DNA from 4 places in the Streptomyces sp. NBC_01460 genome. Region 1 is predicted to be linked to each of the others. Evidence: riboswitches for the same ligand, from Rfam matches in the RefSeq annotation. Region 1 holds a riboswitch; each other region holds the start of a gene.

Region 1 (4,204 bases):
GGCGGCGATGTCCAGCGCGGCGAGCGCCTCGTCCACCCGGGCCCGCACCTCCGCGTCGGGCAGGCCGAGATTCAGCGGCCCGAACGACACGTCCTGGGAGACGGACGCGGCGAACAACTGGTCGTCAGGGTCCTGCACCACCAGTTGGACCGTCGTGCGCAGCCCGGTCAGTCCCTTGCGGTCGTACGTGACCGGCCGGTCCTCGACGGTCAACTGCCCCGCCTTCGGGCGCAGTCCACCGCTGAGGAGCCGCATCAGCGTGGTCTTGCCACTGCCGTTCCTGCCGAGCAGGGCGAGCGCACGCCCCTCACGCGCCTCGAAGTCCAGGCCACTGAGGACGGCGGGACCGTCCTCGTACGCGAAGGACGCGCCCCGCAGGGCGAGCAGCACGGAATCGCTCATGACAGAGGCCTTTCCAGAGCGAAGGTCAGGGCGGCGAGTGCTGCGAGCAGCACCACGCTCGCGGCTGTGAACCGGGCGGAGACACGGGCCTCGGGAACGAGGACGCGCAAGGTGCCGTCGTAGCCGCGCCCGGCCAGCCCCGACTGGAGCCGCGCAGCACGGTCGAAGGCCCGGATGAAGGCGGTGGCCCCCAGCCCGGCCAGGGAACGCCAGGCGGCCGCCCGGGTGGTGTGGCCGAGCCGGGCGGCCTGGGCCTCCCGGATCCGGCGCATCGAGTCGAGGAGCAGGAAGCTCATGCGGTAGGTCACCAGGGCGACGTCCACGACTGCCGCGGGCACCCCCGCCCCGACCAGGCGGGGCAGCAGGTCGGACATCGGCGTGGTGAACGCGAACAACAGGACACCGAGTGACGCGGCCGAGGTGCGCAACAGCAGCTCCCCGGCGCGGACCGGCCCTCCGTCGGCCAGGCCGACGAGCCCCTCCGGCCCGCCGACCTGCACGAGGAGCGTCGCCGCCCCGGTGACACAGAAGCCCAGCGGCACCCGGTACGCCCGCCACAGATGACGGGCGGACACGCCGGCCGGGCCCAGGAGCACGGAGACCGCGGTGACGAGGACCAGGACGGCACCGGGCCACGGCGGCAGCGAGATCGCCAGCACCGTCAGTCCCAGCCCGAGCACGGCCTTGTCGACGGGATGGCGGCGGCGCCAGCGACTGCTGTGCGCCGCCGCGTCGATCGGCAGCATGTGGGCTCAGGTCCTCCGGGCCGCGGACTCCCTGGCACGGCCTCCACCGTCCTGCGGTGCCCCCGCGCGCAGCTCGCCCTGACGGCGCCCGCGCCGCAGACCGAAGTAGTACGCGAGGACCCCCGCGCCGAGCGCCGCCTGGAGGGCGAACAGCGCCGACTCGATCTCACCGGAGGGCGGTTCGTACAGCGGGGAGAACCAGGGTTCGTAGCCGGGATCGATCTCCGTGATCGCCGTCTCCGCCTGCGCGTCGGCGCCGGCGAACGGCTCCTTCTCGTCGTCCCCGAGCCCCAGGGCCAGCGGCAGGACGGCCAGCGCGGCCACGACGAGCAGCAGAAGGGCGTTGATCTTCGTGTTCTTGTTCATCAGGCCACCGCCCCGGTCTTCTCTTCGGCCCCGGCGCGGGCCTGCTTGCCGGCGAGAAACACGCCGAGCCTGGTCAGATCACCCTTGCTGGACTGCACGAGGAGCCGCATCACCAGCACGGTCAGGAGCCCCTCGCTCACCGCGAGCGGGATCTGGGTGACCGCGAAGATGGAGCCGAACTTCCCGAGCGCCCCCAGGAACCCGGTGACCGGGTCCGGGAAGGCGAGCGCGAGCTGGACGCTGGTGACGCAGTAGGTGGACAGGTCGGCGACGAACGCCCCGAAGAACACCGCCACCATCAGCGGCACGGTGTAGCGGCGCAGCAGCTTGTAGACCGCGTATCCGGCCCAGGGCCCGACGATCGCCATCGAGAAGACGTTGGCGCCGAGCGTGGTCAGGCCGCCGTGCGCGAGCAGCAGCGCCTGGAACAGCAGGGTGATGGTGCCCAGCACCGCCATGATCGGCGGGCGGAACAGTATGGCGCCCAGCCCTGTGCCCGTGGGGTGGGAACAACTCCCGGTGACGGAAGGGAGCTTCAGGGCGGACAGGACGAACGTGAAGGCTCCGGAGGCGCCCAGGAGCAGGGTGCTCTCCGGGTTCTCCCTGACCTCACGTGTGAGTGACCGGACTCCGTGGACGACGAACGGCGCGGACGCGACACCCCAGGCGATCGCGTGCGCCGGAGGCAGAAATCCCTCGGCAATGTGCATGGCTCAGCAGACCCTCTCCAGCACCTCGTGGATGGTTGAAGTGCCTTGGCCGGTCTCCTGGCTGACGGGTGACACCGCCCGAACTCCGCCTTCCCGGGTCACAAGGACCCAGTGGCTGCCCGCGAGGGCCGGAGCCGGACTTCCCGATCACAGTGGCGAGGGCCGCACCGGCATCACACCGGATTTCCCGTTCACCAAGGCGTGGCGACAGTAGTGCCAGGTGGGGGGCGATGACAAGCACGCCCACCTGCCCGCGGCCGTGGGCCCCCACGGCCGCGACCGGCCTCACCGGGACCGCCGTACGGCCCGCGCGGCGGGACGGAGCGGCCCCCGCCCGCCCCTGGCCCGGCCCGCGCCCGCCGGCAGCCCCACACAGGCGCCGGCCGCCGCGTTCCCCCGGTGGGGAGACGGCTCCGGCGGTGTGGACAAACTCACCTTCCGGGAGGGGCGGCCACCGGCTCACGCCGTGTGCGTCAGCGTCTCCCCCCGGACGGGGTCGGCATAGGGGAGGCGGTGGCCGTACCTCTCCAGTTCGTCGAGCGCCGCGTGCGTCACGCGGGCCAGTTCGTTGCCGAGTGAGCCCGCGATGTGCGGGGTGAGCAGGACGTTCGGCAGGTCGTAGAGAGGAGACCGCGCGGGCAGGACCTCCGGTTCGGTCACGTCGAGCACCGCGTCGAGCCGGCCCGACACCAGCTCGTCGGTGAGCGCGGCCGTGTCCACCAGCGAGCCCCGTGCCGTGTTGATGAGCGTGGCACCGTCCGGCATCAGCGCCAGCCGCCTCCGGTCGAAGAGGTCCCGGGTCTCCGGCAGCGCGGGCGCGTGGATCGTCACCACGTCGCTGTCGCGCGCCAGTTCGTCGAGCGGCACCGAGCGGGCGCCCAGCGCCGTCGCCCCGGCCTCGTCCACGTACGGGTCGTACAGGAGCACCCGCAGGTCGAAGGGGCGCAGCAGCTCGATCACCCGCCGCCCGATGCGGGACGCCCCGACGACCCCGACCGTGCGGCCGTAGTTGCCGCCGGTGCCGATGACGTCCAGCGCGTTCGTCCGGGCGCGCCGGTGCCCGTACTCCCGTCGGGCCGCCAGGACCCGCTTGCCGGCGAAGAGGATCGCCGCCACGGTGTACTCCGCGACCGGCAGCGCGTTCGCCCCCGCGGCGGACGCGACGGTCAGATTACGCTCCCAGCAGGCATCGGTGATGTGGTGCTTCACCGAACCCGCGGCGTGGACGACGGTACGCAGACGGGGGAGCCGTTCCAGCACGTCGGCGGTGAGGGGCGGGCACCCCCAGCCGGTGAACAGCACCTCGGCCCGGCCTAGCGCGTCCGCCACGGCCGGGTCGCCGAAGTCGTGGACCACGAGGGAGGGATCGGTGTCCGCGACGGCCACCAGCCGGGCGAGGGACTCCTGGTCGAAGAGCGCGTCCCGGACCGAGGGTTCCATCGCGAGCACCGTGCGGGGCCGGTGGTAGGCGGTGCGGGACGGGGGCGTCATTTGACGGCTCCTGCGGTGAGGCCCGAGCGCCAGAAGCGCTGCAGCGATACGAAGGCGACGGCGAGCGGGACGACGGACACCAGCGATCCGGTGATGACGAGCGAGTAGAGCTGGGGCTCCTGGGGGAGCGTGGCGTTCCAGTTGAAGAGGCCGAGGCCGACCGGGTAGAGCGCCGAGTCGTTCAGCATCACCAGGGGCAGGAAGAAGTTGTTCCAGCTGCCGGTGAAGGAGAAGAGGAAGACCGTCACGAAGGCGGGCGAGAGCATGGGGAGGGCGACGGAGCGGAAGGTACGCAGTTCGCTCGCGCCGTCGATCCGGGCGGCCTCCAGCGTCTCGCCGGGGACGTAGCTCTCCGCGAAGACACGGGACAGGTAGACGCCGAAGGGGTTCACGAGGCCGGGGATCAGCACCGCCCAGTACGAGTTGACGAGCCCCACCTCGGACGCCATGAGGTACATCGGCAGCGAGATGACCGTGTGCGGGACGAGG
Region 2 (4,204 bases), 2.1 Mb from region 1:
CAGGCCTCGCAGGACTCGGGGTTTTCGAGGGAGCAGGCGATCGCGTCCGCGTCGGGGGCGGAAGCCTGCTGGACGGGGATCGGGGCGGCGGCGGCAGCCGTCCCGGACGCCGCGCGGGCGATCCGGGTCGCCGGCCGCGACCGCAGGTAGTACGTCGTCTTCAGCCCCTGCTTCCAGGCGTACGCGTACATCGAGGAGAGCTTGCCGATCGTCGGCGTCTCCAGGAACAGGTTGAGCGACTGGCTCTGGTCGAGGAACGGCGTACGGGCCGCCGCCATGTCGATGAGGCCGCGCTGCGGGATCTCCCACGCCGTGCGGTACAGCGCCCGCACGTCCTCGGGGATCCAGGCGAAGCCCTGCACGGACCCGCTGGCCTCGCGCAGCGCCTCGCGGGTGCGGGCGTCCCAGACGCCGAGCTTCTTCAGCTCGTCGACCAGGTAGGCGTTGACCTGGAGGAACTCGCCGCTGAGCGTCTCGCGCTTGAAGAGGTTGGAGACCTGCGGCTCGATGCACTCGTACACCCCGGCGATCGAGGCGATCGTCGCCGTCGGGGCGATGGCGAGCAGCAGGGAGTTGCGCATGCCGCTCTTCGCGACCCGGGCGCGCAGCGCCTCCCAGCGCTCCGGCCAGTTCAGCTCGGTGTCGTAGTGGTCCGGGTGCAGCACGCCGCGCGCGGCGCGGGTCTCGGACCAGGCGGGCAGCGGGCCCGACCTCTCCGCGAGGTCGCAGGACGCCTCGTAGGCGGCGAGCATGATCCGCTCGGAGATCCGCGTGGAGAGCGCGCGGGCCTCGGGCGAGTCGAAGGGCAGGCGCAGCTGGAAGAAGACGTCCTGGAGTCCCATCGCGCCCAGACCCACCGGCCGCCAGCGGGCGTTGGAGCGCCCGGCCTGCTCGGTCGGGTAGAAGTTGATGTCCACGACGCGGTCGAGGAAGGTCACCGCCGTACGGACGGTCGCGTCCAGCCGCTCCCAGTCGATCGAACCGTCGGCGACGAACGCGCCGAGGTTGACCGAACCCAGGTTGCAGACGGCGGTCTCACCGTCGTCGGTGACCTCCAGGATCTCGGTGCAGAGATTCGAGGAGTGCACGACCCGGCCCGGCTCCGCCGTCTGGTTCGCCGTGCGGTTGGAGGCGTCCTTGAACGTCATCCAGCCCTGGCCGGTCTGCGCGAGCGTGCGCATCATGCGGCCGTACAGCTCACGGGCGGGCATCGTCCTGCGGGCCAGGCCCTTCGCCTCGGCCGCGCGGTAGGCCGCGTCGAACTCGTCGCCCCACAGGTCCACGAGCTCCGGGGTGTCCGCCGGGGAGAACAGCGACCACTCCGTGTCCGCGTCCACGCGGCGCATGAACTCGTCCGGGATCCAGTGCGCCAGGTTGAGGTTGTGCGTGCGCCGCTGGTCCTCACCGGTGTTGTCGCGCAGCTCCAGGAACTCCTCGATGTCCGCGTGCCAGGTCTCCAGGTAGACGGCGGCGGCCCCCTTGCGGCGGCCCCCCTGGTTGACCGCGGCGACCGAGGCGTCCAGCGTCTTCAGGAACGGGACGATGCCGTTGGAGTGCCCGTTGGTCCCCCGGATGAGTGAACCCCGGGCACGGATGCGGGAGTACGAGAGGCCGATGCCGCCCGCGTGCTTGGAGAGGCGCGCCACCTGGTGGTAACGGTCGTAGATCGAGTCGAGCTCGTCCAGCGGCGAGTCCAGCAGGTAGCAGGAGGACATCTGCGGGTGCCGGGTGCCGGAGTTGAAGAGGGTGGGGGAGGACGGCAGGTAGTCGAGCCGGCTCATCAGGTTGTACAGCGCGGCGACTTCGCCCAGGGCGCGCTCGGAGGTGTCCTCGGCGAGCCCGGCGGCGACGCGCAGCATGAAGTGCTGCGGCGTCTCGACGACCTCCCGGGTGATCGGGTGACGCAACAGGTACCGGCTGTGCAGAGTCCGCAGCCCGAAGTAGCCGAAGCGGTCGTCGGCGCCGTCGGCGAGGGCCTGGTCGACCAGGGCGTCGAGGGCGGCGGCGTGCAGCGTGACGAACTCGGCCGTCCGGTCCGCGATCAGGCCCTCGCGGTGTCCGACGGCGACCGACGCCGAGAAGGAGACGGCACCCTGACCGGCGGCCTCGTCGGCGACGGCCAGGGTGAGGAGCCGGGCCGCGAGCCGGGAGTACGCCGGGTCCTCGGAGATCAGGCCGGCGGCGGCCTCGGTGGCCAGCGAGCGCAGCTCGGCCTCGTCCGACCGGGCGTTGCGGCCACGCAGCGCGGCGGCGGCGACCCGTCCGGGGTCGGTGTCGGGCAGATCGGCGGTGAGACCGGTCAGGGTCCGCAGGAGTGCGGTCCCGGGCGCGTCGGTCGTGCGGCCTTCGTATTCCGCGGCTGAAACCGGGTCTGCTGGCGCGATGGTCACTTGGGGCTATCCCTCGCTCGGCTCAGGGCCTGCGGGAGCGGGGGGCCGGACACGTGGACACCCGGGGGAGGGCAGCACGGCGCGCACGGCGTCCACCGGCCCTCCGCGGGGCCCGGACGTCTCTGCGCCCGGTTCGGTCGAGCCGGACGCGCTGCCGACAGGTCTTCGGACTCCGCGGTGCGCGAAAGCACACCGATCACACCGTTGCGGGACAGTTCCGGATTCGCACCGGATTCCCCTGCGGCGACAGCGAGGTCGAGCATACATGTGGGGGCCGCCAGTTATGGCAGCCCCCACATGTAGTGTCGTGATGGCTCAGAAGGCCAGGCGGAATGTGAGGAGGGGCAAGCCCGGGAGAGGGCTCCAGTCCCGCTCCGGCGTCCGTACGAAGCCGAGGCGGCGGTAGATCCGGTGGGCGGCCTCCATGGACGACCGGGTCGACAGGACGATCCCGGAGAGCCCTTCGGTGGCACGTGCCCGCTCGACGCAGGCCCGTACGAGCGCCTCACCCGCACCGCGCCCACGCGCCTTCGCGGAGACGGCCAGCATCCGGAACTCGGCCTCGTCCTCCCCGGCGATGTCCGCCCAGGGGCTCCCGGGCGGGACATAGGTGACCCCGCCCAGCAGATCGCCGTCGGCGTCCGCCGCGACCAGTACCAGGGCCTCGGCGGCCCGTCGCCCGATGGCGCGAAGCTGTTCCAGATAGGGGTCGTCGGCGCCGAAGTCCAGCAGCCCGTCGTCGAGATACGCCTGGGCGGTCATCTCACCGAGGGCCTCGTGCTCCTCGGCGTGGACCGGTCTGATCGAGACATCCATGGGCGTCAGTCTCCCCCCGCCCGCGCGCCGGGCGCACGCCTTTTCCGGGGCCGCGCTCTGCGCACACAGAGGAACGTCCCGGCGGGGCGGACCCCGCCGGGACGTACGCCATCGGGTCCTACACCCGTTGCAGCGGTTCGTCGTCGCCCGGTGCGCCCACCGTGGCCGGCGGGAGCTCGGCCTTGACGCCCGGGTCGCCGACGTCCGCCGTGTAGTCGGACGGAGAGGTCTCGTCCACGCCGGCCGGGGCCTTCAGCGCGTTCAGGACGAAGGTCAGCACGACCACGACGACGATGTTCAGCACGATCGCGGTGAGACCGATGTAGCCGATCTCGCCGATGCCCGGAATCTCCTTCGAGGACCCGCCGAAGTGCTTCTGGGTCGGGCTGGCCACGCCGTACGCGGCCACCGTGCCGTAGAGCATGCCGACCGCCCAGCCGGCGATCAGGGCCCAGCGGTGGAACCACCGGGTGAACAGACCGCCCACCAGGGCCGGCATCGTCTGGAGGATCCAGATGCCGCCCAGCAGCTGGAAGTTGATCGCGACCGTCTTGTCCATGGTGAGGACGAAGGCGAGCGCGCCGACCTTCACCAGCAGCGAGACCAGCTTGGAGACCTTGGTCTCCTGCGCCGGGGTCGCGTCGGGCTTGATGAAGTCCTTGTAGATGTTCCGGGTGAAGAGGTTCGCCGCGGCGATCGACATGATCGCGGCGGGCACCAGGGCGCCGATGCCGATCGCGGCGAAGGCCACGCCCGCGAACCAGTCGGGGAACATGTTCTCGAACAGCTGGGGGATCGCCAGCTGGCCGTTGTCCACCTTGATCCCGGCGGCGATCGCCATGAAGCCGAGCAGGGCGAGCAGGCCGAGCATCAGTGAGTACAGCGGCAGGATCGTGGTGTTGCGCCGGATCACCTCACGGCTGCGGCTGGAGAGCGTCGCCGTGATCGAGTGGGGGTACATGAAGAGCGCCAGCGCAGAGCCGAGTGCCAGCGTGGCG
Region 3 (4,204 bases), 5.7 Mb from region 1:
CGCCGGAACGCGTCGCTCTCCAGCGACCCGTGCCAGTGCGTCCCCCAGACCGCGCCCACCCGGCACCCGTCCAGGAACGGCTCGCCGCCCAGGACCTCGGCGACGCCGTGATGGATCTCGTACCCCTCCACCGGCTCCCCGAGCGCCGACCCGACGGGCCGCTCCAGGACCTTCTCCCGGCCGAAGCGGACGCGTACGGGCAGCAGCCCGAGCCCCTCGACCAGCCCTGCCCGGGACTCGACGTCGTCCTCGATCCGCTCGCCCAGCACCTGGAAACCGCCGCAGATGCCCAGCACCGGCCGGCCCTCGGCGGCCCGGCGGACCAGCGCGTCGGCGAGCCCCCGCTCCCGCAGCCACGCGAGGGCCTTCACGGTGCCGCGTGTCCCGGGCACGATCACGAGGTCCGCGTCGACGAGCTCCTCGGCCCGGTCCACGAACCGCACCACCACACCCGGCTCGGCCGCCAGCGCGTCCACGTCGGTGAAGTTGGACATCAGCGGTACGGCGCAGACCGCGACCCGCAGCACGTCCTCGCCGTGCGGCGGTGCCACCACCGACTCCCGCACGGTCCCGCGCATCGAGACGCGCAGCCCGTCCTCCTCGTCGATGCCCAGCCCGTGGGCGTACGGCAGCACGCCGTACGCCGGCCGCCCGGTGAGCCCGAGCAGCATGTCGAGACCGGGCTCCAGCAGGGACACGTCACCGCGGAACTTGTTGACCAGGTATCCCGCGATCAGCGACTGGTCCTCGGGGCTCAGCAGCGCCGTCGTACCGAAGAAGGAGGCGAACACACCGCCGCGGTCGATGTCCCCGACGACCAGCACCGGGAAGCGGGCGGCCCGCGCGATGCCCATGTTCACGATGTCCGTGCGCCGCAGGTTGATCTCGGCCGGACTGCCCGCCCCCTCGCAGATCACCGCGTCGTAGGTGGACCGCAGCTGCTCCAGACAGTCCGTGACCGTCCCCAGCAGCGCTTCCTGGCGTCCCCCGTGGTAGCCGCGCGCACTCATCTCGCCGACCGGCTTCCCCATCAGGACGACCTGGCTGGAGCGGTCACCGCCGGGCTTGAGCAGCACCGGGTTCATCAGCGCCGACGGCTCCACCCGGGCGGCCTGGGCCTGCATCGCCTGGGCGCGGCCGATCTCCGCCCCCTCACGGGTGACGAACGAGTTCAGCGACATGTTCTGCGCCTTGAACGGCGCGACCTTCACCCCCCGGCGCACGAGCCACCGGCAGATCCCGGCCGTGACGACGCTCTTGCCCGCGTCCGACGTCGTTCCGGCGACCAGCAGTCCGCCGCTCATGTGGCTCTCCGTCCCCTGGCGAGGCGCCCCGCCGCACACACGGCGAGGGCCAGCACACTCACCCGGCGCGACAGCCGCACCGCGCGTTCGATGTCAGCGACCCGCACCTCGCGGCCGGCCTCCCCGTTGAGCACCGGCCGGTGCTCGATCCGTCCGCCGTACGCGAGGGTCCCGCCGAGCCGTACGCCGAGCGCTCCCGCGAACGAGGCCTCCACGGGGCCCGCGTTGGGGCTCGGATGCCGTCCCGCGTCCGCCCGCCAGGCCCGTACGGCGTCGTGCGGACGCCCCCCGGCGGCCACGGCGAGCGCGGCGGTGAGCCGGGCCCCGGGCCAGCCGACGACGTCGTCGAGCCGGGCCGACGCCCAGCCGTAGCGCCGGTGGCGGGGCGACCTGTGCCCGACCATAGCGTCGAGCGTGTTGACGGCCCGGAAGCCGACCAGCCCCGGCACGCCGCCGAGCGCACCCCACACCAGGGCCCCCACCACGGCGTCGGAGGTGTTCTCGGCGACGGACTCGACGACCGCGCGGGCGATCTGCGGGCCGTCCAGCGCCTGCGGATCGCGGCCGCACAGATGCGGCAGCCGCTCGCGGGCCAGCTCTATGTCCCCGGCGGCCAGCGCCCCGCCGACGGCGCGGGCCTCCCGGCCCAGCGACGTACCCCCGACGACGGACCAGGTGGCGGCGGCGGTCAGCGCCACGGCCAGGGCCGGACGGTTCCGTACGGCACGGGCGGCCAGCGCGGCGGCGCCCGTGGCGCCCCCGGCGCAGACGAGCGTGTGCAGGGCGCCCCAGCCGCGGTGGTCGCGCCAGAGCCGGCTCTCGGCGGCCGCGGCGGCGTGCCCGAAGGCGGCGACGGGGTGGCCCCGCCGGGGATCACCGAGCAGCAGGTCGCCGATCAGGCCGGCGGTGGCGCCGTACGCGAAGATGCGGTCGGCTCGCACCGCTCAGCCGGCCGTCGCGCCTCGAAGGACCTCCGGAGCAGGTGGTGCAGCGACCGACGCAGGGCAGCCAGACATGGCGTATGTCCTCACTCAGGGTCCGCGCCCTGGTTCGACGTGACCGGCGACGAGAGTCTCCTGGCTTCCGGATCCGCAGTTCCTCCGGCCTTCCAGCCCGCGGTGGCGGGCCGTGACTTCCGTGTGGAGGCTGCTCCCCGGTGACAGTGGCGGGACCGCGCCGGATTCGCACCGGCTTCCTCTCCTGTCGCCGTAAATGGCTCCGGCAGTCCACCACGGCCCGTGAAGGCCCGTCAACCTGCCGTTGACCTGCGAGGCTTCAGTGTGCGCAGACGCACACCGGGCCGGACACACCACCGTGGTGTGTCCGGCCCGGTACGGGTCGTGCGGGTGTCAGGCGACGATCAGGTAGATCCCGTACGCGACCGCCGCCGCGCACAGCGCGAAGCAGGCGTACGCACCGGTGCGCGCCAGGGCGCCACCGCCGCCCCGCGTCGTCGACACCTGCTTGGCGAGGCCGGTGATGCCGAGGGTGAAGAGGCCGACCAGCGCCACGGTGATCACGAGGCTGACGCCGAAGACGGAGGCGAGGGCCGCCCAGTCGATGTTCATGCGGATCTGTCCTTACACCGTGGCCGGCCGGGCCGGGTCGGCCTGGGTGTCCGGAGCGGGGATGGTGGTCTTGAAGTCCGGGACGGCCACGCCGACGGGCGGCGGGCTGACGGCCGCGATGGCGGTCGTGACGACGCCCGCGGGCTCGCCCTCGGTCGCGTTGACGTTGGTGTGGTCGACCGGCTTGCGGCGCGACAGCAGCCAGATGGCACCGGAGCCCGCGACGAGCAGGATGGCGACCACGGCGACACCCCAGGGACCCTGCTTGGTCAGGAACTCGGCACCCGCGCCGACCAGGCCGGCGGCCGGCAGCGTCAGGCCCCAGGCGACGAACATCCGGGTGGCGGTGGACCAGCGGACCACGCCCCCCTTGCGTCCGAGGCCCGCGCCCATGACGGCACCGGAGCAGGACTGGGTGGTCGAGAGGGAGAAGCCGAGGTGCGAGGAGGCCAGGATGACCGTGGCCGCGCTCGTCTGGGCCGCGAAGCCCTGCGGCGGCCGGAGGTCGGTGAGGCCGCTGCCCATGGTGCGGATGATGCGCCAGCCGCCGAGGTAGGTGCCCAGCGCGATGGCGATGCCGGCGGAGGCGATGACCCAGACCGGCGGGTTGGAACCGGGGGACAGGACGCCGCCGGTGACCAGGGCCAGGGTGATGATGCCCATGGTCTTCTGGGCGTCGTTGGTGCCGTGGGCGAGCGAGACGAGACCGGCCGAGGCGATCTGGCCGGCGCGGTAGCCCTTGGCGGTCGACTTCAGCTGGGCCTCGTCGGTGATCTTCCGGTTGAGGCGGTACGTCAGCTTCGTGGCCAGCAGCGCCGCGAGACCCGCGACGAGGGGAGCGGCGATCGCGGGCAGCAGGACCTTCGTGACGACGGTGCCGCCGTTGATCGAGGACCAGCCGGCCGACATCACCGCGGCGCCGATGAGGCCGCCGAAGAGTGCGTGGGAGGAGCTGGAGGGCAGGCCGACCAGCCAGGTCAGCAGATTCCACAGGATCGCGCCGACGAGCGCGGCGAAGATGACCTCGGTTCTGAGGCCGTTCTCGTTGATGATCCCGCCGGAGATCGTCTTGGCGACCTCCACCGACAGGAACGCGCCGACGAGGTTGAGCACGGCGGACATGGCCACCGCGGTCTTGGGCTTGAGGGCGCCGGTCGAGATGGTGGTGGCCATCGCGTTGGCGGTGTCGTGGAAACCGTTCGTGAAATCGAACACGAGAGCTGTCACGATCACGATCGCGAGCAGCAGCGTGATGTGTTCCATTTACCCAGGCAATCGTTCGACGTCATTGGCACGTGGAACGTAAGCAACCAGGGTGAACGGAAGATGAAC
Region 4 (4,204 bases), 450 kb from region 1:
GACGCCGTGCACGCCCATCAGCGGCCCAAGGTGGAGCGGTACGACGACATCCTGTTCGCCGTCTTCAAGACGGTCTGCTACGTCGAGCACGCGGAGCTGACGGCCACCAGCGAGGTGGTCGACACCGGCCAGGTCATGGCGTTCGTCGGTACCGACTTCGTCATCACCGTCCGGCACGGCCGGCACGGCTCCCTGGGCCCGTTGCGGGAGGCCCTCGAGGACATGCCGGCGCGGCTGGCCCAGGGGCCGGCCATGGTCCTGCACGCGATAGCCGACCATGTGGTCGACGAGTACCTGGCCGTCGCCGACGCGGTGCAGAACGACATCGACGCCGTGGAGACCGCCGTCTTCAGCGGCAGCAGCGGCCGGGGCGACGCCGGGTGGATCTACCAGCTCAAGCGGGAGCTGCTGGAACTGAAGCGCGCGGCGGCGCCGTTGGACCGGCCCCTGCACCAGCTCGCCACCCAGCCCATGCCCGCTGTCGGGCCCGACCTCCGTGCCTACTTCCGGGACGTGGCCGACCACCTGACCCATGCCCGGGACCAGATCACGTCGTTCGACACACTTCTCGACTCGATCCTCCAGGCCCATCTCGCCCAGGTGACCGTCGCTCAGAACGAGGACATGCGCAAGATCACGGCATGGGCCGCGATCATCGCCGTGCCGACCATGGTGTGCGGGGTCTACGGGATGAACTTCGAGCACATGCCCGAGCTCGGCTGGACCTACGGCTATCCCCTGGCCCTCGGGGTCATCGCCGTCGCCTGTTTCACCGTGCACAGGGGTTTCCGCCGCAACGGCTGGCTCTGATCCTTCCCGCCACGCGGCCCGGCTCGACGGTCAGCCGTCCGCCGGGACCGGTCGGTCGGCGGCGGCCGGTCCACGACGGGGAGCCGCCGATCCTGGTCATCACCGTCCGGTTGCTCCCCTTGTCGGGCAAGATATCCCTGCCACCGGTGTGACCGACATCGCTAAGGAGCCGTCATGTCCGAGACCTTCCACCTTGATCCGGCGAAGACCGCACTCATCCTGATCGAGTACCAGAACGACTTCACCAGCGAGGGCGGGGCGCTCAACGGGGCTGTGGCGGGAGTGATGGAGAAGACCTCCATGCTCACGAACACCGTGGCCCTCGCCGCCGCCGCCCGCGCCGCGGGCGTCACCGTCATGCACGCGCCCATCACCTTCGCCCCCGGCTACGGCGAGTTGTCCCGGCACCCGTACGGCATCCTCAAGGGGGTCGTCGAGGGCTCGGCCTTCGTCAAGGGCACCTGGGGCGCCGCGATCGTGGACGACCTCGCGCCGGCCCAGGGCGACATCGTGATCGAGGGGAAGCGCGGCCTCGACACCTTCGCGAGCACGAACCTCGACTTCATCCTGCGGAACAAGGGGATCGACACGATCATCCTCGGCGGCTTCCTCACCAACTGCTGCGTCGAGTCGACGATGCGCACCGGGTACGAGAACGGCTACCGGGTCATCACACTGCCGGACTGTGTCGCCGCCACCTCCCAGGAGGAGCACGAGAACGCGATCACGTACGACTACCCGATGTTCTCCCTGCCCATGACGTCGGCCGAGGTCATCGCCGGCCTCTGAGAGTACGCAGGGGCCGTACCGAGACTCCGTCAGCCCGGGTGAGCGGCCGGCGGAGTACGGCCTCGAACAGCAGCCGGTATCCGCGACGCCGCCACGCGGCCCCCCGCTCGCGACCCGCCTGGTGCACAGACGTGCGGGGCCGTTCACGACCCCCAGGATGCCGGTCGGAGGACGCGTTCCGGCCATGTCCCGGACGGTGAGCGGGTTTGCGGACTCCGCCCGCCCCCGTAGGGTGTCCGGTGCAGCTGGTTCGCCCCGTCACCCAGACGGGATGCGTCGTAAGAGGGAACCCGGTGGGAATCCGGGACTGCCCCGCAGCGGTGAGTGGGAACGAACGCCGTCATACGCACTGGACCCGGACGGGTCTGGGAAGCGACGGCCAGTAGGAGGACGCCTCTCCCGAGGTGACCGTGCCCACGAGTCCGAAGACCTGCCCGCTGCCCGCACGCGACCGATCGCGTGCGGAGATCCCGGTGACCTCGTGGGCGGGTCGGCGCAGATATCGAGCGGCACGCACGGTGCATCCCCGGCGTGATCCGTCCGATCGTCGCCCCTTCGCGTCCGCGTCCCGTCTCCGGGATGTCCAGGACACATCTTCGCGAAGGAGAGTTCCATGACACCGACACCGAAGCCCACAGCCGCGGCAGCGCGAGCCACCGTGTACGGCTACCCCCGCCAGGGACCCGACCGTGAACTGAAGAAGGCCGTCGAGGGCTACTGGAAGGGCCGCGTCACCGCCGAAGCCCTCGACGGGACCGCAGCGGACCTCCGCCGGTCGAACTGGCGGCGGCTGGCCGACGCCGGGCTCCATGAGGTGCCGTCCGGTGATTTCTCGTACTACGACCATGTCCTGGACACCAGTGTCATGGTCGGGGCCGTCCCCGAGCGCCACCGTGCCGCCGTCGTGGCCGATGCACTCGACGGCTACTTCGCGATGGCCCGGGGCAACCAGGACATCGCACCCCTCGAGATGACGAAGTGGTTCGACACGAACTACCACTACCTGGTCCCCGAGCTCGGCCCGGACACCGCCTTCACTCCCGACTCGACCAAGCAGGTGGCCGAGTTCAAGGAGGCCTTCTCCCTCGGCCACACACCCCGCCCGGTCCTCGTCGGCCCGGTCACCTACCTGCTGCTCGCCAAACCCGCTCCCGGTGTGGCCGCCGAGTTCGAACCGCTGACCCTGCTGGACCGGCTCCTTCCCGTCTACGCCGAGATCCTCGCCGATCTCCGCGCGGCCGGCGCCGAGTGGGTGCAGCTCGACGAGCCCGCCCTCGTCCAGGACCGTACGCCTGCCGAGCTCGACGCCGTCGCCCGCGCCTACCGCGAGCTCGGCGGGCGCACCGACCGGCCACAGCTGCTGATCGCCTCGTACTTCGACCGCCTCGGCGACGCGCTTCCGGTGCTGGCCAAGTCCCCCGTCGAGGGCCTCGCCCTCGACTTCACCGAGTCCGCCGCCGGAAACCTCGAGGACCTCGCCGCCGCCGGGGGCCTCCCCGGGAAGCGCCTGGTGGCAGGTGTCGTGAACGGCCGCAACATCTGGATCAACGACTACGAGAAGTCCCTCGCCACGCTCGGCACCCTCCTGGGGCTCGCCGAGCGTGTCGACGTCGCCGCGTCCTGCTCGCTGCTGCACGTCCCGCTGGACGCCGCCGCCGAAGAGGACATCGATCCGCAGATCGCCCGCTGGCTCGCCTTCGCCCAGCAGAAGACCGCGGAGATCGCGGTCCTGGCCCGCGGGCTGGCCGACGGCACCGACGCCATCACGGCCGAGCTCGCCGCCAACAGGGCCGATCTGGAGTCCCGTTCAGGATCCGCGCTGACCAGGGACTCCGCCGTACGCGCCCGCACGGCTGCGATCACCGACGCGGACGGCCGACGCTCGCAGCCCTACCCGGAGCGGACCGCCGCCCAGCGCGCGCACCTCGGGCTCCCACTGCTGCCGACGACCACGATCGGGTCGTTCCCGCAGACCACCGAGCTGCGAACCGCACGGGCCGACCTGCGGGCCGGACGGATCGACGACGCAGAGTACGAGGAGCGGATCAAGGACGAGATCCGCGAGGTCGTCTCCTTCCAGGAGAAGGCCGGCCTCGACGTCCTGGTGCACGGCGAGCCCGAACGCAACGACATGGTCCAGTACTTCGCGGAACGGCTCACCGGCTACCTGGCCACGCAGCACGGCTGGGTCCAGTCCTACGGCACCCGCTACGTCCGCCCGCCCGTGCTCGCGGGCGACATCTCACGCCCCGAGCCGATGACGGTGCGCTGGACGACGTACGCGCAGTCACTGACCGAACGGCCCGTCAAGGGCATGCTCACCGGGCCGGTCACCATGCTCGCCTGGTCGTTCGTCCGCGACGACCAGCCGCTCGGCGACACGGCCCGCCAGGTCGCCCTCGCCCTGCGTGACGAGGTGGCCGACCTCGAGGCCGCGGGCACGTCGGTCATCCAGGTCGACGAACCGGCCCTGCGCGAGACCCTGCCGCTGCGTACCGCCGACCACGCCGCCTACCTCGACTGGGCCACCGAATCCTTCCGGCTCACCACCGGCGGCGTGCGGCCGGACACACAGATCCACACCCACATGTGCTACGCGGAGTTC

Evidence for each region. A riboswitch is a leader RNA that binds a small molecule or an ion and turns the genes downstream of it on or off. The one in region 1 is predicted to bind cobalamin.
Region 2: linked by a shared signal. The riboswitch ahead of OG488_RS25155 (ribonucleoside-diphosphate reductase subunit alpha) and the one ahead of OG488_RS34035 (energy-coupling factor ABC transporter permease) in region 1 are both predicted to bind cobalamin.
Region 3: linked by a shared signal. The riboswitch ahead of OG488_RS08455 (cobalamin biosynthesis protein) and the one ahead of OG488_RS34035 (energy-coupling factor ABC transporter permease) in region 1 are both predicted to bind cobalamin.
Region 4: linked by a shared signal. The riboswitch ahead of metE (5-methyltetrahydropteroyltriglutamate--homocysteine S-methyltransferase) and the one ahead of OG488_RS34035 (energy-coupling factor ABC transporter permease) in region 1 are both predicted to bind cobalamin.

The regions. Positions count from the first base shown of each region.
Region 1 covers NZ_CP109473.1:7,600,969-7,605,172, forward strand. The annotation lists gene OG488_RS34020 (ATP-binding cassette domain-containing protein) at 1-402, opposite strand, end outside; gene cbiQ (cobalt ECF transporter T component CbiQ) at 399-1,148, opposite strand; gene OG488_RS34030 (energy-coupling factor ABC transporter substrate-binding protein) at 1,155-1,514, opposite strand; gene OG488_RS34035 (energy-coupling factor ABC transporter permease) at 1,514-2,224, opposite strand; cobalamin riboswitch at 2,255-2,438, opposite strand; gene OG488_RS34040 (hydroxyacid dehydrogenase) at 2,684-3,715, opposite strand; gene OG488_RS34045 (carbohydrate ABC transporter permease) at 3,712-4,204, opposite strand, start outside.
Region 2 covers NZ_CP109473.1:5,545,690-5,549,893, forward strand. The annotation lists gene OG488_RS25155 (ribonucleoside-diphosphate reductase subunit alpha) at 1-2,390, opposite strand, end outside; cobalamin riboswitch at 2,530-2,653, opposite strand; gene OG488_RS25160 (GNAT family N-acetyltransferase) at 2,706-3,206, opposite strand; gene mctP (monocarboxylate uptake permease MctP) at 3,325-4,204, opposite strand, start outside.
Region 3 covers NZ_CP109473.1:1,890,200-1,894,403, reverse strand. The annotation lists gene OG488_RS08460 (cobyric acid synthase) at 1-1,304, opposite strand, end outside; gene OG488_RS08455 (cobalamin biosynthesis protein) at 1,301-2,245, opposite strand; cobalamin riboswitch at 2,374-2,502, opposite strand; gene OG488_RS08450 (hypothetical protein) at 2,654-2,872, opposite strand; gene OG488_RS08445 (inorganic phosphate transporter) at 2,885-4,135, opposite strand.
Region 4 covers NZ_CP109473.1:8,053,035-8,057,238, reverse strand. The annotation lists gene OG488_RS35900 (magnesium and cobalt transport protein CorA) at 1-810, shown strand, start outside; gene OG488_RS35895 (cysteine hydrolase) at 985-1,599, shown strand; cobalamin riboswitch at 1,829-2,051, shown strand; gene metE (5-methyltetrahydropteroyltriglutamate--homocysteine S-methyltransferase) at 2,213-4,204, shown strand, end outside.